Regions from separate parts of the Micromonospora sp. DT201 genome, predicted to be linked through region 3. Evidence: riboswitches for the same ligand, from Rfam matches in the RefSeq annotation. Region 3 holds a riboswitch; each other region holds the start of a gene.

Region 1 (8,467 bases), on a different contig from region 3:
TGCCGTACAGCTTGGCCCGCCGCCGGCGACCACGGGTGAGGTCGGGAATGTTAGCCACGGGGCGATTGGCGTGGCGTCATGGCGGGTAGCCGGTGTTACCACCGGGTACCCCGGTACTGGTGGTGCCGGGCGGCCCTGGGAGGTGGCGATGCCGGAGCGGTTCGAGGTCGGTCTGCCGGACGGCGTACGGCTCAACGTCGAGGCGGCGGGGCCGACGGACGCCCCGGTCACCGCCATCCTGTTGCATGGCTGGACGCTGGATGGGCGCGCCTGGCACCGGCAGGTCGACGCGCTCACCACGGCACCGCTCGGCGGGGCGGTGCGGGTGGTCACCTACGACGCGCGGGGGCATGGCCGGTCCAGTTGCATGGCGCTGCCCACGGCCACCCTGGCCCAACTCGGCGACGACCTGGCCGCGTTGATCGACGCGGTGGCGCCGACCGGGCCGGTCGTCCTGGTCGGGCACTCGATGGGCGGCATGACGATCATGGAGTACGCCCACCGCCACCGGGCGCACTTCGCCGCCCGTACGGCCGGGCTGGTCTTCGTCTCGACCACCGCCGAGGGGCACACGCACACCGTCTATGGGCTGTCGCCGCGGATCGCCCGGCTGATCCGGCTGGCCGAGACGACAGGTGCGGGCGTGCTGGCCCGCTGCGGCTCGTGGCGGGCGCCCCGGGCACTGCTGAACGCGCTGCAACCGAGCATTCGGTGGATGCTCTTCGGTGACCGCTGCGAGCCGGCCGACATCCGCCTGGTGACGTCGGCGGTGGCCCGTGCCTCGCTGCGGTCTATCGGCGGGTTCCGGGCGTCCATCGGCACTCAGCACCGGCTGGACACCCTCGCCGCGTTGGCTCACCTGCCGGCTGCCGCCCTGGTCGGCGACCGGGACCGGCTGACTCCACCGCCGTGCGCCGAGTCGATCGCCGGGGCCCTGCCGGCCACCGAGTTAACCGTCTGCCCGGGTGCCGGGCACATGCTGATGATGGAGCGGCCGGACGTGGTCAACGCCGCGCTCACCGGCGTCCTGCGCCAGGTGCTCGCCGAATCACCGCCCCGCATCCGCGGCGTGACCCCTGCTGGGACGGGTGCCTGACCGCGTTCCCGCACCTCGGGCGCGGCGGGCCGGGCCCGGGGCCGTACCCTTCTGCGGTTGGCCCGCGCGGTTCCCGCCGCCTGCCGGCGACCTTCGAAGGAGCGTGCGTTGACCGACCAGACCGGCCTGGAGCAGGAGATTGCCGTCGAGCAACGACACCTCGACCGGGTGTACGCACGACTGGCTGAACTGCGGCGCTCGGCGGTCCGCGCCGAGCGCGACGGCTACCGGATGGCCCGCGTGGGCACGTTCGGTGCGCTGGTCGAGCGTGACGCGATGGTCTTCCACGCGGCGCAGCGGCGGCACACCCTGGACGCCGAGTACGAGGGGCTGGTCTTCGGCCGGCTGGACCTGCGCGACCGTCAGGTGCTGCACGTCGGGCGACTCGGCATCCGGGACGAGGACGCCACCACGCTGGTCGTCGACTGGCGGGCGCCGGCCGCCGCCGCCTTCTACCAGGCGACTCCGGCGCAGCCGCTGGACGTGGTGCGTCGCCGCACGATCCAGTCCCGCGCCGAGCGGGTCACCCGGATCGAGGACGACCTGCTGGACCCGACCGCCGCCCCGGAGGGGATGACTGTCGTCGGTGACGGTGCGTTGCTGGCCACCCTGTCCAAGGCCACCGGCCGGGGCATGCGGGACATCGTGGCTACCATCCAGCAGGAGCAGGACGAGGCGATCCGCTCGCCCAGCTCCGGCGTGACGATCGTCGCGGGTGGCCCGGGCACCGGCAAGACCGCGGTCGCCCTGCACCGGGCGGCGTTCCTGCTCTATTCCGACCGCAGCCGGTACGCGGGCGGCGGCATCCTGGTGGTCGGCCCTTCGTCGGTCTTCGTCGAGTACATCGCCTCGGTGCTGCCGTCGCTCGGTGAGGACACCGCGACCCTGCACTCGCTGGGCACTCTCTTCCCGGGGATGACCGCCACCCGACCCGACCCGCCCGAGGTCGCGGCGGTGAAGGGCTCACTGCGGATGCGCCGCGTGCTGGAGCGGGCGGCCCGCGACGCGGTGCCGGGCGGCCCGGGTGAGCTGCGGCTGCTCTACCGGGGCACGCTGCTGCGACTGGAGCGGGCCGAATTGGACCGGATCCGGGACCGCGCGCTGCACCGGGGCGCCCGGCGCAACGAGGTGCGCCGGGCCGGCTTCGACGGGGTGTTCGCCGCGCTCTGGGCACAGGCCCGCGAAGTGGGCATCAGGCTGCCGGAGCAGCGGACCTTCGAGGGCGAGATCGCCGAGCGGGCCGAGTTCCGGGAGTTTCTCAAGGCGTGGTGGCCTCGGTTGCACCCTCGGCACGTGCTCGGCTGGCTGGCCCAGCCGGACCGCCTGCGCCGCTATGCGAGCGGGATCCTCTCCGGCGCGGAGATCCGGCTGCTCAGCGCCGCGTACCGGAGCTTGGACACCGACGGGCTGACCATCGCCGACGTGGCGCTGTTGGACGAGTTGGACGCGCTGCTCGGCAAGCCGGCGAAGCCGGCTCGGGCCCGGCGCGACCCGTTCCAACTGGCTGGCGGCGTACGCGAGCTGAGCACCCTCGGCGAACGGCAGCGGGCTGCCCGGGCTGCGGCCCGGGAGCGTCCGGAGGACTACCGGGATTACGCGCACGTCGTGGTGGACGAGGCACAGGACGTGTCGCCGATGCAGTGGCGGATGGTCGGCCGGCGTGGCCGGCTTGCCTCCTGGACGGTGGTGGGTGACCCCGCGCAGACCGCGTGGACCGGCGATCCGGAAGAACTGAATCAGGCCCGCGACCAGGCGCTGGGCCGGCGCAAGCGACACGATTTCACGCTCACCACCAACTACCGCAACTCGGCGGAGATCTTCGCAGTGGCCGCGGCGGAGATCCGCCGGCTCTACCCTGACCTGCCGCTGCCGACCGCCGTCCGCTCCACCGGGGTTGATCCGGTCGAGCTGGTGGTGCCCGCGACGGGGCTGGAGACCGCGACCGTGGAGGCGGCCGCCGGTCTGCTGGCCGAGGTGGAGGGCACCGTCGGGGTGATCACGCCGGTCCCCCGCCGCGACGAGGTCGCCGGCTGGCTCGACGCGCTCGACGCGCCGCGCCTACAGGTGGTGACCAGCCTGGAGGCCAAGGGCATGGAGTACGACGGGGTGGTGCTGGTCGCCCCGAGCGAGATCCGGGCGGATCCGGGTGCCGGGGTACGCACCCTGTACGTGGCGCTTTCCCGGGCCACTCAGCGACTCACCACCATCGACCCGACCGGCTGATCTGTGACGGCTGGCCTGCCGGGTGAGCCGTCGACCCGAATACTTGCATACATAGCGATGTGAACATACATTTGACCGGGTCCCGACTGGCGGCGGAAGGTGGATCTCGTGGGCGCAGGTCATGACCACCACCACGGGTCGGTCGCCAATGCCGCACACCAGCACAGGGGCCGACTCTGGGCGGCGTTCGGGCTGCTCGCCACCCTGATGGTGGTCGAGGCGGTGGCCGCCCTGCACACCGGCTCACTCGCTCTGCTCTCCGACGCCGGCCACATGTTCACCGACGTGCTCGGCATCGGGATGGCGCTCGCCGCGATCACCGCGACCCGGCGGGCCACCGGCGACCCGCAGCGCACCTTCGGGCTCTACCGACTCGAGGTGCTCGCCGCACTCGCCAACGCCGTCCTGCTCTCCGCCGTCGCGGTCTACGTGGTGATCGAGGCGATCAGCCGCTTCGGTGCCCCACACGAGGTCATCGCCGGCCCGATGCTCGCGGTGGCCGTGCTCGGCCTGCTCGCGAACGTCGGTGCCTTCGCCCTGCTCCGCGCCGGAGCCCGAGAGAGCATCAACCTTCAGGGCGCCTACCTGGAGGTGCTCGGCGACCTGCTCGGCTCACTCGGTGTGATCGGCGCGGCGCTGCTCATCTCCGTCACCGACTGGTGGTGGGCCGACCCACTGGTCGCCGTCGCCATCGGCGTGTTCATCCTGCCGCGCACCTGGCGGCTGGCACGCGCCGCAGTCCGCATCCTGGTGCAGGCCGCCCCGGAGCACCTCCAGGTGACCGCCGTGCACGACCGGCTCGCTGCGGTCCCCGGTGTGGTCGAGGTGCACGACCTGCACGTCTGGACCCTCACCTCGGGCATGGAGGTGGCCTCCGCGCACCTGACCATGGCGCCCGGCGCGGAAGTCGGCGCGGTGCTCTCCGCGGCGCGCACGGCCCTGCACGACGACTTTCGGATCGAGCACGCGACGTTGCAGATCGAGCCCGGCGCCACCTCGGGGTCCTGCGGCTCGATCGAGTGGTAAGGCGAGTTCCGGTGATGACGCACGCACCGTCCGTCACATCGGCTGCACGGGTCCCACCTGCACCGGTAGGCTCGGTCCCGGCCTCCACCAGGCGGCGCCCTCCCGGCGCCGGTGGCGGTCGCCGCCTAATTGCCCACGTAGGCGAACCGGGGAACCACGTTCCTGGGGTGCATCCGCGTCAGCGGTAGGGATCTTCCGTCCCGAACCCGTCAGCTAACCCGGTCGGCGGCTGACGGAAGGACATGCGCAGTGGCACCAGCACGACCACCCGCCGCCCGACTTGCGGCACTGATCGTCGCGATGTTCGCCCTCAGCATCGCGCTTCCGGCCGGCACCGCCTCGGCCGCTCCCCCGACCGGCCTGCGGGCCGCCGCAGCACCCGACTCCGACGAAGAGGGCGGCACTCCGGCGCTGCGAGCCCAACTCGAGGCCGCCAGCAAGGGCTACCTGGACGCCAAGCGCGCCCTGGACACCTCTGTGCAGCGGCAGAAGCAGCTCACCACCCAGCTGAAGACCATCGAGGTCGAGCTCGCCCACCGTAACGGCAAGGTCGGCGAGATCGCCGGCGTGGCCTACCGCACAGGCCGGCTCGGCACGGTGGCGGCGCTGATCAACAGCGGCACCCCCGACGGCTTCATGGATCGGGCCGCCACACTGGGCGCGGTGGCTGCCAACGAGGACAAGGTGCTGCGCGACCTGCTCGCCAGCAAGGACCAGGCCAATCGCACCCAGCTCGCTCTGAACGGCGAGGTCACCGAGCAGCGCAAGCAGGTCGCGGTGATGGCCAAGCGCAAGGAGCAGGCCGAACGGGCCCTGACCGTGGCCAACACGCCCCAGCCGCAGACCACCGCCGACACCGGCTCCAACCGGGGCACCTCGACCGCCAACGCGGAACCCGCGCCGCGCAACTCCGATGGCTCCTGGCCGTCGGAGAGGTGCAGCATCAACGACCCCACGCCCGCCAACGGCTGCGTCACCCCGCGCACCCTGCACGCCCTCAACCAGGCCAAGGCCGCTGGCTTCACCCGGTACGTCTCCTGTCACCGCCCGAGCGGCTCCGGTGAACACCCGAAGGGCCGGGCCTGCGACTTCGCCGCGCAGAAGAACGGCTTCGGCGGGAACGCCACCGGCGGCGACAAGACGTACGGCAACAACCTGGCCGCGTACTTCATCCGCAACGCCGACCGGCTCGCCGTCCTGTACGTGATCTGGTACAGGCAGATCTGGCTGCCCAGCAGCGGGTGGAAGTCGTACAGCGGAGCGGGAAGTGACCCGTCCAGCGCCCACACCAACCACGTACACCTGTCGGTCTACTGATCCATCCGAGGCGAGTAGGTCTCCAGGCCAGACCGGCCGGGGATGATCCACTCCACCTCGCCGATGTCGGGGTATCCGGGCGACGGGATACCCCGACATCGGCAATCTGGTGTCGACCATGGACGTGCGGCGGTACCGCCGCACCGGCCTGGTCGGCACTGGCTACGTCGCCAGGCGTACCCCTGATGTCGCTGGCGGTCGGACGACCCGGCCGGTGTCGGCGGGCAGCATCGCGGTATGCCTCGGATCCCACCCACCGCCCGCAAGGGGCTGCTCACCCTGCATCTGGTCACCTCGCTCGGCTGGCTCGGCGCCGACCTGGTGCTGCTCACCCTGGGCATCGCCGTGCAGCGTGGCGCCGACCCGGCGGTGGTCTACCCGGTCACCTCGCTGGTCGGCACCGTGCTGTTCGCGCCACTGAGCGTCCTGGTCTGGCTGATCGGTGTCGCCAGCGCGCTACTTACCCCGTGGGGCCTGCTGCGCTACCGCTGGGTGCTGGTCAAGCTCGTGCTCACCACGGTCATGGTCGGGCTGGTGCTGTTCCTGCTCACCCCGAATCTGCGGCACGCCGGTGCGATGGGCGCCGCCCTGCCCGCACGCGATCGCGCCGACCTGGTGATCGCACCCGCGGTGTCGACCAGCTTGATGATCATTGCGACGGTGTTGTCCACCTACAAGCCCTGGGGACGGCGTCCCGCCGCGCGACCCAACCTCGTGAGCCGTGATCGCGCTGCAACCACGATGTAGTGGCCTCCTGCCGCCCACAGGCCACTACATCCACGACAACAGTTCGTCAACCCCGCACTGTCCCGTCGATCATGGAGTTGTGGTGGGTGGCAAAGTGCCCGAACCGCACTAAACCAGGCACCACAACTCCATGATCGACGAGGACGGGCGGCCCTTCCTTCGCGATCTTGCGTTTACTGTCGCGACATAAGCAAGCATTCCGCGCATATCGGCGACCGAAACTGCAAGATCGGCGCTGGCGGGGCGTTTCTGGAGTGACGGACCTGGGTGTCGGGAGTCCACCGTGCCCCTTTCGCCCAGCAACCGATCGCTAACGCAACGGTGTTGACATCCACGATCGAGCACGATCTTGGGCGCGGCGGGGTGCGGGGTGCGGTCAGGCAGGGGGCAGGCTGCCGCCGGTGCGGTCCAGGGCCGCGCCGAGCCGGGTGGCCAGGGCGAGGTGGGCGGCCCGGGCCTGGCGGAACGCGTACCGAAACAGGAGGGTCGGCGCGGTCAGGGTGATGTCGACGTCGATCCGGACCAGGCCGTCCGGCTCGGCGCGCAGTCGGGTGTGGTTGCGCACCGTGGTGGCCGGCCACTGGCGGGCCACCACGACGATCTCGTCGTCCTCGCTGATCAGCACGTCGGCGTGGTAGGTAGTCCGGAAGCGTAGCGGGCCGGCCGCCAGCCGGTCGTTGATCGTGTAACTGGCCAGGGCACCAGGTCGGGGCGGCAGTCGGCGGACCCGAACAATCAGTGGGTGCAACTCACCCTGTCGGGTCAGGTCACTGAGCATCGCCGCCGCCTCGGCCGGCGAACACCGGGCCTGGACGGTGTAACTGAAGGTATCGCTGCTGAGCACACCGTCTCCCGCCGCAGTTGGTCGCACGATCGTCCCGTACCGATGTCTGGCTGGCAACGCCCGACGGCTGCCAATGCGACGACGAACCCCGGCCGATGGGATGCCGTGCCCCCACCTGCCCCATTAGGGTCGGTTAGTGACAAATCACCCGACGTGTTGGAGCGCGACATCGTGAACGGTGACGACCGGTGAGCGGGCACGTGATGGTCTTCGCGCCCACCCCGCAGCTCACGGTGACCGTGGACCAGCCGAACGAGCACCCCGAGCTGCACCTGCACCCCGGCGGGCAGGGTGTCTGGCAGGCCCGGATGGTGATGTCGCTCGGTGTCGACGTGGTGCTCTGCGCCGCCCTCGGTGGAGAGATCGGCCAGGTGTTGGAGCCGCTGCTGATCAGCGAGGGCGTGGACCTCAAAGTGGTGGTCCGTGACTCCGGCAGCGGCGGGTACGTGCACGACCGCCGGGACGGCTCCCGGCAGGAGATCGCCGACGTGCCCGGGCAGCCGCTGAGCCGGCACGAACTCGACGAGTTGTACAACCTGGCTCTCGGCGAGGGCCTACGGGCCGCGGTGAGCGTACTCAGTGGGCCGAACGAGCCGTGGCTCGTCCCGGCGGACCTGTACCGACGCTTCGCCGCCGACCTCGGTGCCAACGGTGGCCGGGTGGTGGTCGACCTTTCCGGCGATCACCTCGGCTCGGTGCTGGAGAGCGGCGTGTTCTTCCTCAAGGTGAGCCACGAGGAGCTGATCCGCGACGGCCGTGCCCGCAGCGACGACAGCCTGGAGCTGACCCGGGCCATGTACGAGCTGCACGCCGCCGGCGCCGAGACAGTGGTGGTGAGCCGGGCCGACCAGCCGGCGCTGGCGCTCATCGACGGGGAGCTGTTCGAGGTCGAGATGCCCCGGCTGGAGGCCGCCGACCCGCGCGGCGCGGGCGACTCGATGACCGCCGGGGTGGCAGCCGTCGTGGCCAGAGGCGGGGACATCCGGACGGCCATCCGGACCGGGGCTGCCGCCGGCGCGATGAACGTGACCCGACACGGCCTGGGCACCGGGCGGTTGGACTCGATCACCGGCCTGGTCGACCGGGTCCGGCTGGTGCCGGCGGACAGCCGGCCGCAGGAGCGGACCACCCCGGACGAGCTGGCCGACCGGGTGGTCGAGCGATGACGCTGCGAGTGCTGATCACCAACGACGACGGGATCGCCGCTCCCGGCA
Region 2 (8,467 bases), on a different contig from region 3:
CACCCACGTCCAGCTGCACCACGGCGACAGCGACAAGGCGCCCAGCGCCAACCCGGTGTCCGGGATCTTCGACCGGATCTTCGTGGCGGGGCCTGCGGCGATCGACAGGTACGCCCGGGCCGGGGTGCAGATCCCGGCGGAGAAGTTCGTGGTGGTGGGCCGCCCGCAGGTCGAGTCGATCGCGGTACGCCCGGAGCCGGCGCGGGGTTTGACGCAACCGACGGTGCTGTACACCCCGACGTGGACCGGGCATCACGCCGACGCCGACTACTGCTCGCTGCCGGTGGCCGAGGGACTGCTGCATCGGTTGCTGGAGCGCGGCGCGACCGTGATCCTGCGGGCGCACCCGTACACCGCGCAGAACCCGGCCTCGGCCCGCCAGTTGGGTCACCTGACCGAGCTGCTGGTCGCCGATCGTGCCCGCACCGGGCGGCAGCACGTGGTAGGTGCGGCGGCTCGGGAGCTGAGCCTGACCGAGTGCGTGAACCAGTCGGACGCGTTGATCTCCGACGTGTCCGGGGTGATCTCGGATTACCTCTACTCCAGCAAGCCGTACGCGGTCACCGACATGGGCGACGAGGGTGACCGGTTCCTGGAGCGTTTCCCGTTGGCCGGGTCGGGTTACGTGTTGCGTCGGGACCTGTCCAACGTGGACGAGGTGCTGACCGCACTGCTGGACACCGACCCGCTGGCCGCGGAGCGCTGGGCGACCCGCCGCCGTTACCTCGGTGACTTCCCCGCCGAGTCGTACGCCGAGGCGTTCCTGACCGCCGCGCGCCGGGAGTTGGCGGCGACGGAGGACCCCGCGGCCGAGCGTTCGCCGCAGCTCTCCCCCCTGGCCTGACCTCGACTGTCGGCCCAGGCAAGGGAGCTAGGTCAATCCGAGCGGTGCCCGGCGTCGCGCAACGACTCCTCGATCGCGCTGATCAACTCGGCCCCGTCCACACCGTCCTCGTCCAGGTCTGGGAGCACCATCTCCCGGGTCTCCACCGGATTGTCCACCGGGTGCGGGTCGAACGGGTCGGCACCCGTGCGCACGTACAGGGCCTGAACCGTCGGCGCTGCGGTGGGCGGCCGGGTCGCCTCCAACAGGCCCACCGACCACGAGGCAACCGGGTGGATGCGCAGATCGTCGGCGGGCAGCCCGAACTCCGCCGCCAGAGCGGCGACCGCCGGCCCGAAGGGCGCTCGCGGCGAAACACCGACCGGCGGCAGCACGAGGAGCATGGTCAGCTCCCAGACCCCGTCGATCTCGGTCGCCCACGGCTGGACAACGGCGGACCACACGTCCGTCCGCCCCAGCAGCGGAAGACAGCGGGCCAGGGCCTCGTCGAGATCCGAGGCCTCCAACCGGGCGCGTACCCGCACCACGACGTCGTCTTCGGCGGCCACCAGGGGCAGCCGCCGGACCGAGGCGGTGGCCTGCCCGGCGAGCTCCCCTGTGGGCAGATCCAGCGCGTCGTCCGCGTTGTCGCCCACGGTGAGCACGGACACGCAGATCGGGGTCACTCCGCCTCTGCTCCGCTCGTGGCCGGCGACGAAGAGCGTCGGGTGGCCGCGCGCCGACTCATCCACCTCCACATCGCCGCTGCTCCACCCGAAGCGGCTCAGCAGGGGCGCGGCCAACTGGCGCACCGCGTCCGCGCCCGACGACGCAGGCGGCGGGGGCGGCAGGAGCGTCAGGTCGACGTTCACCCCGCCGCGGGCGCCATCGGGATCGGTACGGGCCACCGTCAGGCCATCCGGGGTGAGCGCGGCGACGAGCGGTTGGCAGCGACGCACCGCGTCGTCGAGTCGGGTGTCGACGACGTTCAGGCTCACGCTGACGAGCAGTGTCGAATCGGTGATAGGCATCGATGCAGGATCGTATGCCTCGGCGTGGGCGTGGCACGACCGATATTCCTGCTCCCGAACACGCTCCGGAGAGTTCAGCGATACGGGTCGAGCAGCGCCAGCACGGCCGCCGGGTCCTCCACGTGCGCGTTGTGCCCGAGGCCGGGCAGCGTGGCGACCGGAACGCCGTACTCCCTGAGCTGTTCGTCGGTGACCATCGGGTCGTGTTCCCCGCGCGCCAGCACCACCGGCACGTCGGTCGCCGCCAGCAGCGCGGCCAGGTCGGGCTCGCCGACGGCGAAGGCCCCCGGGTCCATGGCGAGACGCCAGCGGCCGTCGACCTGGCGCAGCCCGGCGTCCACGACCGGGTGGTCCGGCGGAAGCAGGCCGGCCAGTCCGGAGACGCGCAGGTAGCGGCGGGCCGCCTCGGTGCGGCTGGCAAACCAGCTCACCGGGCGGGCGGCGATCTCGGCGGCGCGGGTCAGCTCCGCGGGCGACCAGAGGGCCTTGATGCCCAGCCCGACCACCGCGTCCACCGGCATCCCGGCGTCGCGGGCTGCCAGCACCAAGCCGACCACTCCACCCAGCGAGTGCCCGAGCACGACGAGCCGGTCGTCGGCGGCGAGGCCGCGGTGGGCGATCTGCCGGGCGAAACCCTCGAAGGAGTACGACGGCAGCGGCGCCGCCCAGCCGTGGCCGGCAAGGTCCGGTGCCAGCCACCGCCCGGGCCAGTGCTGCTCCAACAACGGCGCCCACGGCAGCCAGACGTCCCCGGTCGCGCCCATCCCGTGCAGCAGCAGAAGGAACGGCCTGCGGCCGGCGTGACCAACCGATTCATCCACCACGGCCGCAGTCTGCCACGGTTCACTGCCCCGGACGAGAGTCGCCGATCGTGGCGCACGCCGTACCGCTGGGGAAAGACACCGCGGGCGCCGGCCCCTCGTGAGGGACGGCGCCCGCGGCGGTCAGCGTGCCTGTGTCAGGCGGAGTAGCCCCGGCTGGCGATCCAGTTGGCCAGGTCGATCGTGGTGACCCAGTACGACGGGTCGGCCGGGTTCGCCGAGTCGGCGATCCGCACGGTCCGGCCGTTGTCCTTGTAACCCACGACAGCGATGTAGTGCCCGCCGCCGTAGGAGTGCCAGCCACCGTCGGTGTCGGTGGCGTCGCCGACGACGTTGGCCACCACGCCCCGGCCCTCGGTGATGGCCTTGACCACGTCGGCCTGGAGCTGGTCCATCTGCGCCGGGCTGGGCGCGCCGGCGAACATCCGGGTCTGGTACGGGGAGCCCTTCACCTCGGCGTTGAGGACCCGGGTGGTGTCCTCGGCCGAGTTGGTGCCCATCTCGGTGGTGCCCATCTCGGCACCGAGCTCTTCCTGGGTGCGGTCGATGCCGGTGGCGCTGAGCGCGTTGCGGGTGGCCGCCGGGCCGCAGTTGTAGTAGGTGTTCTGCGCCTCGTAGTCGTAGTCGAGCACCTTGGTCGCGGGTGGCTTCGGCCGCTCCGGCTTACGGGTCAGGTCCGGGTTGCTGCTGGCCTTGGCCGCGGGAGCCGCGGCGCTGGTAGCCGGTGCGGCGGTGCTCGGCGCGGCGCTGGCCAAGGGGGACGCGTCGCTGGAGACGGCGGTGTCGCTGCGCATCTCGGCGACCGTGGTCGCGGTGCGCTGGCTGGCCGGGGCGTCGTCGGCATCGGTGAGCAGGGCACCGGTGGTGGTGGCGATCACGAGGGCCGCGGCAGAAGCGGCGAGGATCTGGAACGGGCGCTCGGTGGCGAAACGGCGGAGCTGACGCTGCATGGTGTGCTTCACGGGGTCCTCCACGGATCGAGGGGAGAGCGGCACACCGGGGCCGGACCGGTATCCGGGCAGGCGCCAGCGCGCGGACCGTGGTCCGCGGATGGTGAACCGCTCAGGGAAACGCCCGGCGCGGCCGGGCGGGAGAGGCGATGACCCGGGGGGTCAGCTCACCGTCACTGGACGGATGAGCGGGGGCACCGCTGCGCCGTGGAGGCGAGGGAACAGCCGAGGGGTGGAGAGGTGCTGCACGAGTTTGGAACTCCTTCCGGCACCGCCTACCGGGTTAGCTGACGGATTCGGGCGGGAAGATCGCCCTACCGCAGGCCGTGGCTCGCGGATTCACCCCAGACTTACTGATGGGTCCCCGGTTCGTTGATCACGATTGAGCGGGTCGACACGGCGTCGCCTCTTGCGATCGGTTACCGCGCCAGACGGGACGACACTACTGGCCTGTTCGCGGCCTGCCAAGCAAGGTTCACCTGCGTAAACCTGATTTGGTGCAGCAATTTCTGCGCGTATTGCTGATGATGTGACTCGATGGGACAACCGGTTACGGTGACGCCTCCGGGCGACAACCGGACAGGCCGCCGATAATGCGGCCACAATTACGGGAAAAATCGAGCCGATCGTGCCGGACGCCCGAATTCCGGATAGCGTGGCCGGGCTCACACAACGGATCGGACTCAACCCGCACGGGCTGGGCGCCAACGCGCCACGAGGGCGGGACGGGACGCCCCGCTCGCCGCCCGTCGGGCGGGTGCCGGGCTCGGCCGCAGCCGGGCCGCTGCCGCGTACGCCTCATCGGCGAGGGCGCGCGCCGACTCGGCGGCCAGTTCCGCGCTCCGCCAGGCGGCCCGCTCCTCGGTGGCCGCGGCCTGGTAGTCGGCAAGCCTCGCGTCCCGGATCGCCCGGCTGAGCAGCACCTCCTGCTCGACCGGGTGCCGTCGGGGATCCCAGCCGTGCCGGTGGGCGAACACGTCTCCGAGCTGCGCCATGGTCAGATCGCCCCGCCAGTACGCCGCCGTCGCCGCACGGTGCAGGTAGCGCTCCCGAGCGACGTACTCGGCGGGGGTCCGGGGGGTGTGCGGGGTGGGCAGCGCCCCGGACCCCGCGAAGCGACGGGCGGCGGTGTCCGCCTCGTCGTACCCCGCCAAGGCCCGCTCCATCTGCTCCTGAGCGGAGAGCCAGGCATCGCGTCGCCGCCGTGCCGTCCTGGCCGCGCCGGCCGCGGCCACGGTCACCTCCTCGGCGTACCGGCGTAGGTCGACGGCCTCGGCCGCAGCCAACTCGCGGGCGGTCGGCGCGACGGGGAGCGGGTCGTCCGTGGGCCGGTCCCGCTCGGGGCGGGCGACCAGCACGGCGAGTACGCCAAGTGCCAGCAGGAACAGAGCCGACCAGATGGCAGCGGCCTGCGGCACCTCGGTCAGGAACTGGTAGAAGACGACGGTCTCCATGGTCGGCACCTCGGGGAGAGAACAAGCGATGGGAAGCCCCACCGGCCTCCTGGCCACGGCGGGCCACGGATCGGCGGGATGCAGAGCTGGTAGGTCGACGGGGCGCAGCGACGGGACGCTTGTCCCGGGTGGCTCAGCGCCGGGGTGGGCCCCGGGGAGCCCAGCGGTGTGGACCGTCGACGAGAGGCAGCCGGTCGGACCCGGCCGCGTGCACCGGCAGCACGCCTGCCGCGATGGTGCCCTGGCCTCCGGGCGGCGCCGGATGCGAGTCGACCGACCCGGCCGGGAAGGACTCTTCGCCGGCCCCCGCACGGACCGCCTGCGCCGGGTGCACGACACCCTCGCCCGAGGTGGGCCGGCTGAATGCCGCGAGCAGCCCGGGCGCGAACGCCGATGGCTCGGCACTCAGGCTGGGCGCGGCACTCAGGGTGGGCACGGCACTCAGGGTGGGCGCGGCGGCCGAGGCCGTGCCGGCGCCAAGCGCCAGGGCCGCGACCACGGCAAGGCTGGTCAGCACCCGCGTAGCCCAGCGCGCCACCCACCACAGCGGACAGGTGAGCGCGACCGGAAGCACGCCCCCACGCTACCGCCGTGCCGACCCGGGCGCACCGACCCCGGGCGTGTCGCCGCACGCCGCGCCGAACCCCCTGACCAGGGTGGACGGAGTCAGCGCGAGTCGACGTACGTTGACTGGCTCCCGGCCTGGTCAGCCCCGCCGGCCTCGGCTTGAGTCCCGTCGCCATCGGCGTTGCGGGCGTCGTTGCCGGCAGCCTGGGTTACCGGCGTGCGTTGTTGCGGCACGGGCGGCCGGGCCGGACGGCGCGGCCCGAGCCGGCGCATCATCGGGGTCTCGACGAAGCGATGCAGCAACCCGGCGAGGACCAGGTTCACCAGCAGGAAACCGAGCACCGCGACCGGGCCGCGCCAGCCCTCGAAGCCGGTCCCCCAGTCACCGGTGAAGCGCAGCACGCTCGTCATCACCAGCACATGGACCAGGTAGAAGGCGAACGAGACCTCGCCGAGCCAGACCAGGGGCCGGGACCGCCACGGCGAACGCTTACCCCGCACGTCCGCGTCCGCGGCGGCGGCGATCACCAGCAGGTACGCGACCGCGAGCAGAGTGGTCCACAGCTCGGCGCGAATCCACTCCGCGGCTGCCACCCAGGTGGCCACGAAGATCCCGCTGGCTACGGTCAGCCCCGGACCACGCCAGAGGCCACGGCGCATCAACTCGGCCGCCACCGCGCCCAGCCAGAACTCCAGCGACCGGACGGGCGGGAAGATCTGGGTGAACCACCACCGGCTCACCTCCGGCACCAACTGCTGGGCCGGCCAGAGCGCGAGGATCAGCAGCGGCAGCACGACGATCAGCGCCCAGAGCAGCTTCGGCCGAGCCCGGCGCAGCAGCGGCAACGCCAGCGGCAGACACAGGTAGAAGAAGAACTCGCAGGAGAGCGACCAGCTCACGGTGTTGATGCTGTAGAACCAGCCCGGCCGGGGATCCCAGGCCTGCAACAGCAGCACGTTCTCCAACGCGGCCGCTGGCAGGACCGGGTCGGCGAACCACCAGGCGACCAGCAGCGCCGCCCCCCACAGCACCAGGTGGTTCGGGTAGATCTTGGCAACCCGTCGCCGCCAGAAGGTGCGCCGGGAGTCGCCCGCGCGGGCCGACCAGACCAACACGAAACCGCTGAGGATGAAGAAGAACTGCACCCCGGACAGGCCGAGAGTGAACAACGCGTCGACCACGGCCTTGTAGTCCGGCTCGGCGATGATCCGCATGGTGCCCGCGTGGAAACCGAAGACCAGCAACGCGGCGATCCACCGCAGCCCGGTCAGCGAGGGCAGTCGGGCTGGTGCGGGGGCGGGCCGGGCAGTTGACACCGTTGCGGCGCTCGTCATGCCGGGACTCCGAACCTCGGCAGGGTCACCAGCACGTCCGTATCCTCCTCGCCGCGGCGTCGGACGGCGCGACGGCGACGCCCGCGACGGCCCGGCAGGGCCGCACCGGGGCACCCTACCGGGTCACTCCAGGGTGAACCGGACGCGTCCCACCGCCACCTGCCGGCCGGTCAGGCCACGGTCTCCCGGGTCAGGTGACCGCCCATCGGCGGGCGTTAACCTTCCGCTCGGCGGGAGTTCAGAGACTCCACCATCGCCGGCCACGTGAGGTTCCGGGGCTGGCCACCCGGGTCGTCGAAGGTGGCGGGCGTGGTCAATGAGCCGACGCACGCACCGCTGCTGAGCATCGTCGTGCCCGTGTACGGCGTCGAGGCGTACCTGTATCAGTGCCTTGAGTCGATCCGGGCCGACGTCCCCGTGGGCGAATCGGACGCAGTTGAGCTGATCGCCGTCGACGACGCCTCCCCGGACGGCTGCGGCGACATGCTCCGCTCGTACGCCGCCGGACGCGACGGTGTCCGCGTCGTGCACCTGAGCAGCAACGTTGGCCTGGGCCTGGCCCGCAACGCCGGGCTCGACGTGGCCACCGGCCGGTACGTCTGGTTCATCGACAGCGACGACTGGTTGCCGCCGGGCACGATCCCGGCGGTGCTGGACCGGCTTCGCCAGCACCAGCCCGACGTGCTGATGCTGGACCACCTCCGGGTGCACGAGGACGGCCGGCGGGAGGTCGACGCGAGCAGTCACCTGCTGCACGGAATCCCCGGCGTGACCCGACTGACCGACCAGCCGCAGCTGCTGCGGGTGCAGCACACCGCCTGGAACAAGGTGGTCCGTCGGGACTTCCTGGGCGAGTTGGAGCTGCGGTTCTTCCCGGGCTGGTACGAGGACATCCCGTTCAGCCACCCCCTCATCATCGGTGCGGAGAAGGTCTCCGTGCTGGACCGGGTCTGCTACCTGTACCGGCAGGGCCGGCAGGGCGCGATCACCTCCACCCGCAGCGGTCGGCACTTCGACGCATTCGCCCAGTACGAGCGGCTGATGGACTGGGTCGCCCGCAAGCACCCGGACGAGAAGTTGCAGGCCGAGCTGTTCCAGCTGATGATCAGCCACTATCTGGTGGTCGTGGGCAACGACGGTCGGCTGCACCCACACCTGCGGCGATCCTTCTTCCACCGGGCCACCGAGCACTACCGTCGATACCTGCCCACCGGCGGCTACCCGCTGCCCTCGGGCGTGAACGGGCTCAAGCACCGCCTCGTCGGGCGCGGGGACTGGGTGGCGTACTCGGCACTGCGCCAGGCACACCGGGTCGCTGGTCGCCTACGCCGGAGCGGTCCGGCGGGTGGCGTCGGTGCCGCAACCAGTTCGGTCAGCGCCGACGAGGACCCTGGCCGAGGGGCGGGCGCCACGACGACGCGGGACGGCGGGCTCGCCATGACGATGGAGCGGCGCGACGCGCTGGCCGGTGGCCGCCTGCCGTGAC
Region 3 (5,695 bases):
CCTAATGTGAGGCACCGACCGCTGTGGGTCGTCTGCCTCGGCCCTTCCCTCACGCGAGGCGCCCGGCGGTCGGTTGCAAAGGAGTCGGTGCCGGTGGCAACCATGCCCCCTCATCGTCACGACCTGAAAATGTCTGCTCGGCCGGGCGGCCTGCGCCGCGCTGCCCATCGCCTGCTCGTCCTGGTCGCCGCCGCGGCAGTCGGCGCCGGTCTGCTCAGCGCGCCGGCACACGCCGCGCCCTCGGTCGACGAGATCGAGGCGCAGATCGACAAGAAGTGGGAGCAGTTGGAGCCCACCATCGAGCAGTACAACAAGGTCAGGGCGCAGCTGAAGGTCAATCGGCAGAAGTCGACGGACCTGCAGAAGAAGATCGAGCCGCTGTCGCTGCAGAGTGAGTTGGCGCTCAACCGGGTCGGCGATCTCGCCTCCCGCTACTACATGTCGGGCCCGTCGCACGACATCGGAGCGCTGCTGGTCAGCGCCAAGCCGGACACGCTCACCGAGCAGCTCACCGTCCTCGACCGGCTGGCCGCGCAGGAGCACAAGGAGGTCGAGGGCGTGCTGGCCGTGCGGGCCAAGTACGACGGCGAGAAGCAGAAGCTGGACGCGCTGATCGCCACCCAGACCAAGCAGCAGAACGAGCTGGCCGCCAAGAAGAAGCAGATCGACGCCGAGATCAAGCAGCTCGAGGCGTCGATGCCCAAGACCACGGTCGTGACCGCGGCCTGCCCGACCATCAACGGCGTGGTCAGCTCGGCCGCCCGTACCGCGATCAGGACCGCCTGCGGCAAGGTCGGCAAGCCGTACGTCTGGGGCGCCACCGGCCCGAACTCGTTCGACTGCTCGGGGCTGACCCAGTACGCCTACAAGGCGGCCGGGATCTACCTCACCCACTTCACCGGTGACCAGTGGAACGAGGGCAAGGCCGTCTCACGAGCCGATGCCCGCCCCGGTGACCTGGTCTTCTTCTTCTCCGGCCTGAGTCATGTCGGGCTCTATCTGGGCAACAACCAGATGGTGCACGCCCCTCGGGCCGGTAAACCCGTGCAGGTGTCCAGCATCAACACCATGCCGGTCGCCGGGTTCCGCAGACCCGGCTGATCACCCAGGCACGACGACGGCCCCCGGTCACCGACCGGGGGCCGTCGTGGTTTCTCAGCGGGGGGCGCCCAGCGGGGACGGCAGCAACTGCACGTCGGCCAGGTTGACGTACATGATGCGGTGGCCGAACTGGATCTGCACGTACCGGTTCTTGCCGCGGATCACCGTCCAGTCGCCGGGCGAGGAGCCGTCGACCGTGCTGGCCCGGTAGTACTCGCCGGCCAGTACCGCGCCGACGGCGTACCGCTGCCCGGCGGCCAGGGTGTACTGCAGCGGCGAGATCTCCTGGTAGGGCACGCCGGCCGGGTAGGCCGCCTGCTCCGGGTACGCCCGCCCGTACACCGGGATCGTGGCCCGTCCGGGCTTCGGGGTGGCCACCAGGCCGACGGTCCAACTGGCGGTCGGCGCGGACGCCGGGTTGTGGAACCAGGCCCGTTGCCCGAGGTACCAGATGGCCGTCCAGTCGCCCTGCCGGCCGGCCAGCGCGTACGTCTGGCCGGCGGAGGCCCGGGCGCCGTGATCCGACACCTCCATGGTGTTCGGGGTGCCGTCGGGGCGGAGCGCGATGTCGTTGACGAGTGGCGCGTCCGCGGACGGCGCGGAGCGCAGCACCACAGCCGAGGAGCCGCGCGGCGCGCACGGCACACCGGCGGTGACGCAGCCGATGAACGCCGGCTGGTTGGTGGCGAAGTCCGGGTCGATCCGGACCAGGCCGGTGGCCGGGGTGCCGGTGTCCAGCCGCGGCGCGTGCAGCAGCTCGAAGTAGTGCGTCCAGTCCCAGTACGGGCCGGTGTCCCAGTGCATCCCGCGTACGGTCGCGGCGGTGGTGCCGGGCACGTTGTCGTGGCCGATGATGTGCTGGCGATCCAGCGGGATGCCCAGCCGCAGCGCAAGGTGCCGGACCAGCTTCGCCGAGGTCCGATACATCGCCTCGGTGTACCAGGTGCCCTGCGCCGCGAAGCCCTCGTGCTCCAGCCCGACCGACTTGGCGTTGACGTACCAGTTGCCGGCGTGCCAGGCGACGTCCTTGGTCTGCACGTGCTGGGCGACGTGCCCGTCCACCGAGCGCAGCGAGTAGTGCCAGCTCACGTAGGTCGGGTCCTGAACGAGCTTCAGGGTGGTGGCCCAACTGGCCTCGGTGTCGTGGATGACGATGTACTCGATCTTCTGCCCGGCGGGCCGGTTGGCGAGGTCGTGGTTGCCGTAGTCCCCGTCGCCGAACGCCGCGTAGGGCGCCGGAAGCCATTCGCAGGAGATGGTGTTGGGGCACTCCAGCCCGTCCGGGCGGGCGAGGCGGCGTAGGCCCAGCCGGTCCAGCCAGGAACGCTCCGGCCGGATGGCCCGGGCCGGCAGCGTGATCCGCTGGCCGTCGTCGGTCACCCGCGACTCGCCGGCGCCGATGGTGGTGAAGACCTCGTCGGCGAAGGCCGCTGCGGCGTCGGCACTGTCCGCGCCGGCGTAGCGGGCGACCGCGCCGTACCAGGTGGCCGGGTCGGTGGCGGCACCGACCGGCGCGCCCAACTCCCGCTGGTACGAGGCCAGCAGCGCCGCCCCGCCCCGGATGTTGACGTCGGCGTCGGTGCGCAGCGAGTCGGGAGCGGCACCGGTCAGTGCGGCGGCGGCGTCCACGGTCTGCAACGCGGCGGCGGGCGGCGCGGGGTCCTCGGCCGGTCGGGGAGCGGGTGCGAGCGCGAGGCGGGATCCGTCGCCGCGCGGGTCCTCGGTGCCGGCGTCGTGGTGGCCGCCCCCGGGCAGCGCGGCCACATGCCGGGCGTCGGTCAGGTGCATCGGGCCGTAGCCGCCGCTGGTGCTCGGTGTGCCGGCGTTGCTGTCCCAGCGTGACTCCAGGTAGGAGACGCCGAGCAGCACGTCGGTTGGTACGCCGTACTCGGCTGCTGCTGCGGCGTACTGCTGCTGGCGGTCGGCGGTGGGTGCGGCGGCGGCCGCGCCGGCGGGTAGCGGTACCGCTGTCGCGGCGGCGACCACGGCGGCCGCGAGCAGTGCGCGCCGGCTGGCGGGCAGGGTCGGACGGTGCATCGAACCCCCTAGATTCCATGGATAAAGGTGAGGTCACCTTCGCGCCGCCCGGGAGTCTGCGTCAATACCTTTCCATATCTCGACGTGTCCAGAAGGAAATCTTCACGTACGGTCCGTGACCCTCCCTGATCGGTACGGAGTGTCACGGCCCCACGGGTTGCGGATCGGTAACAGGCGTCTCTACTCTGGTCATTCGTCGGCCCGATAGCAGCTCCGCCCAGCCCGGGCGGTAACGGACCGACACCGCCGAGTCGTTTCCGAGCGAACCGGGGACCCAGGTCCCTCGGGGTGAATCCGCAGTCACTGCGGTAGGGCGCCGACTTCCCGCCCGAACCCGTCAGCTAACCCGGTAGGCGGTCAGGAAGAAGGAGTACGGAACCCCGGTGGCACTCCATGCCCCGCGGCCGTCGTCCGGACGGTCGGCATCAGCCGATCTGACGTCGATCGTGCCGCGCCCACGCTGGTCCCGCTTCACCACCGCCCTCGCCGCACTGGTCGGCGTCGCCGTCGTCCTGACCGGCAGCGCCACGGCGGCGCACGCCGACCCGTCCGTCGCTGAGATCGAGCGCCAGATCGACGCCGACTGGAACAAGCTCGAGCCGATCATCGAACAGCACAACGCAACGCGGGCCGACCTCGCCGCCAAGCGCAAGCAGGCGAACGCGCTGGCCGCCCGGATCGCCCCGCTGGAGCGTCAGGTCGACGCCGCGATGGACAAGGTCAGTGCCCTGGCCGTGCGCGCGTACAAGGGCGAGAACGTCCTGACCGTGAACGCGGTGCTGGGCAGCCGGACACCCAGTGAGGTGGTTGGCCAGCTTGAGATGCTCGACCGGTTCGCGCACAACCAGCAGCAGGACGTGCAGCAGGTGGCCGACCTCCGCAACGAGCTGGCCGGGCAGAAGGCCCCGCTCGACGAGATGGTGGCCCAGCTGACCCGCACCGAGGCCCAGTTGGCGGCGAAGAAGAAGCAGATCAACGCTGAGATCGACAAGCTGCAGAAACTGCGCCTCAAGGTGTACGGCAACGGTGGCGGCGGCCCGCTGCGCCCGGCGCCCTGCCCCGGCAGCTATCCCGGCGGTGCCGCGGGCACGGCGGTCAAGTTCGCCTGCGCCCAGATCGGCAAGCCCTACGTCTGGGGTGCCGAGGGCCCGAACTCGTACGACTGCTCCGGCCTGATGCTGGCCGCCTGGGCGAAGGCGGGCGTGTCGCTGCCACACAACGCCGCCGCGCAGAGCCGCACCACCAAGAACGTCAGCAGAGCGGATCTACGCCCCGGCGACCTGGTCTTCTATTACAGCGACATCCACCACGTCGGCATGTACGTCGGCAACGGCTGGGTGGTGCACGCCTCGCAGGCCGGTCAACCGGTCAAGATGAAGAAGGTCGACGACGGCCCGATCCACAGTTACGGCCGCCCAGGCTGATCGAGGGTGATTGAAGGGCCCGTCGCGATTCGTCGCGGCGGGCCCTCGTCGTCATGGGTTCAGCGGGTGGGCCAGATGCGCCAGTGCTGCCAGGCGCGGCTCGGCGTCGGCCCCCGCTGGCCCTGGTAGCGCGAGCCGTAGACCACCGAGCCGTACGGGTGCTCGGCCGGCGAGGACAGCCGGAAGATGCAGAGCTGCCCGATCTTCATGCCCGGCCAGAGGGTGATCGGCAGGTTCGCGACATTGGACAGCTCCAGCGTCACGTGACCGGAGAAGCCCGGGTCGATGAAGCCGGCGGTGGAGTGCGTGAGCAGCCCGAGCCGACCCAGTGAGCTCTTCCCCTCCAGTCGGCCGGCGAGCTGGTCGCCCAGCGAGATGACCTCCAGCGTCGAGGCGAGCACGAACTCCCCCGGGTGCAGCACGAACGGCTCGCCGTCGGGCACCTCGACCGCCGAGGTCAGGTCGTCCTGCTGCATCGCCGGGTCGATGTGGGTGTAGAGGTGGTTGTTGAAGACCCGGAACAGTCGGTCGAGCCGCACGTCGATGCTGGAAGGTTGGACCAGGGTGGGCTCGAACGGCTCCAGGCCCAGCGTGCCGGCCTTGATCTCGGAGACCAGGTCGCGGTCGGAGAGCAGCATCGGACCACCATAGCCGCGGTGCCCAAAGCCCTAGGAATCGGTGCCAGTGACCAGCGCGTCGAGGTCGCTGCTCGTACATTTGTTCGATAGAATGCCCACATGGCTTCCTGGTCCGAATTCGCCGCTGACGAGCCCCGACTCGCCGACGGGATCCGCGTTCTCATCCAGCAGTACGGGCCGGGCTTCGGCTACCTGGCCACGGTCCGCGCCGACGGCGGGCCCCGAGTCCATCCGGTCTCGCCGGTCATCACCGACGAAGGCCTGTTCTGCTTCATCATCGACTCCCCAAAGCGCCGTGACCTCGAACGCGACGGCCGTTACGCGCTGCACTCGTTCCCCCCGGAGGAGAGCGACGACGAGGCGTACGTGGCGGGGCGTGCCCGTCCGGTCACCGATCCCGCACGGGTGGCCCGGTTGGCGCAGGGCGCCCGTGCCGAGCCGCAGGTCGACTGGCAGCTGTTCGAGTTCACCGTCGACGTGGCGATGCTGACCCGC

What was found. Region 3 has a riboswitch for cyclic di-AMP ahead of ACLQ28_RS05105 (NlpC/P60 family protein). Riboswitches for the same ligand answer to the same signal wherever they lie in the genome.
Region 1: another riboswitch for cyclic di-AMP. It lies ahead of ACLQ28_RS22820 (coiled-coil domain-containing protein); the one in region 3 lies ahead of ACLQ28_RS05105 (NlpC/P60 family protein).
Region 2: another riboswitch for cyclic di-AMP. It lies ahead of ACLQ28_RS29280 (C39 family peptidase); the one in region 3 lies ahead of ACLQ28_RS05105 (NlpC/P60 family protein).

The regions. Positions count from the first base shown of each region.
Region 1 covers NZ_JBNCKP010000015.1:77,223-85,689, reverse strand. Annotated here, with positions in the region: gene ACLQ28_RS22835 (alpha/beta fold hydrolase) at 149-1,096, shown strand; gene ACLQ28_RS22830 (HelD family protein) at 1,205-3,319, shown strand; gene ACLQ28_RS22825 (cation diffusion facilitator family transporter) at 3,428-4,345, shown strand; cyclic di-AMP (ydaO/yuaA leader) riboswitch at 4,458-4,589, shown strand; gene ACLQ28_RS22820 (coiled-coil domain-containing protein) at 4,595-5,662, shown strand; gene ACLQ28_RS22815 (hypothetical protein) at 5,900-6,409, shown strand; gene ACLQ28_RS22810 (SRPBCC family protein) at 6,786-7,253, opposite strand; gene ACLQ28_RS22805 (1-phosphofructokinase family hexose kinase) at 7,457-8,419, shown strand; gene surE (5'/3'-nucleotidase SurE) at 8,416-8,467, shown strand, end outside.
Region 2 covers NZ_JBNCKP010000024.1:13,865-22,331, reverse strand. Annotated here, with positions in the region: gene ACLQ28_RS29295 (CDP-glycerol glycerophosphotransferase family protein) at 1-844, shown strand, start outside; gene ACLQ28_RS29290 (hypothetical protein) at 877-1,854, opposite strand; gene ACLQ28_RS29285 (alpha/beta fold hydrolase) at 1,929-2,678, opposite strand; gene ACLQ28_RS29280 (C39 family peptidase) at 2,813-3,649, opposite strand; cyclic di-AMP (ydaO/yuaA leader) riboswitch at 3,883-4,024, opposite strand; gene ACLQ28_RS29275 (hypothetical protein) at 4,309-5,079, opposite strand; gene ACLQ28_RS29270 (hypothetical protein) at 5,213-5,653, opposite strand; gene ACLQ28_RS29265 (acyltransferase family protein) at 5,746-6,981, opposite strand; gene ACLQ28_RS29260 (glycosyltransferase family 2 protein) at 7,291-8,466, shown strand.
Region 3 covers NZ_JBNCKP010000002.1:285,658-291,352, forward strand. Annotated here, with positions in the region: gene ACLQ28_RS05095 (NlpC/P60 family protein) at 88-1,101, shown strand; gene ACLQ28_RS05100 (N-acetylmuramoyl-L-alanine amidase) at 1,156-3,138, opposite strand; cyclic di-AMP (ydaO/yuaA leader) riboswitch at 3,373-3,508, shown strand; gene ACLQ28_RS05105 (NlpC/P60 family protein) at 3,585-4,562, shown strand; gene dcd (dCTP deaminase) at 4,622-5,200, opposite strand; gene ACLQ28_RS05115 (pyridoxamine 5'-phosphate oxidase family protein) at 5,300-5,695, shown strand, end outside.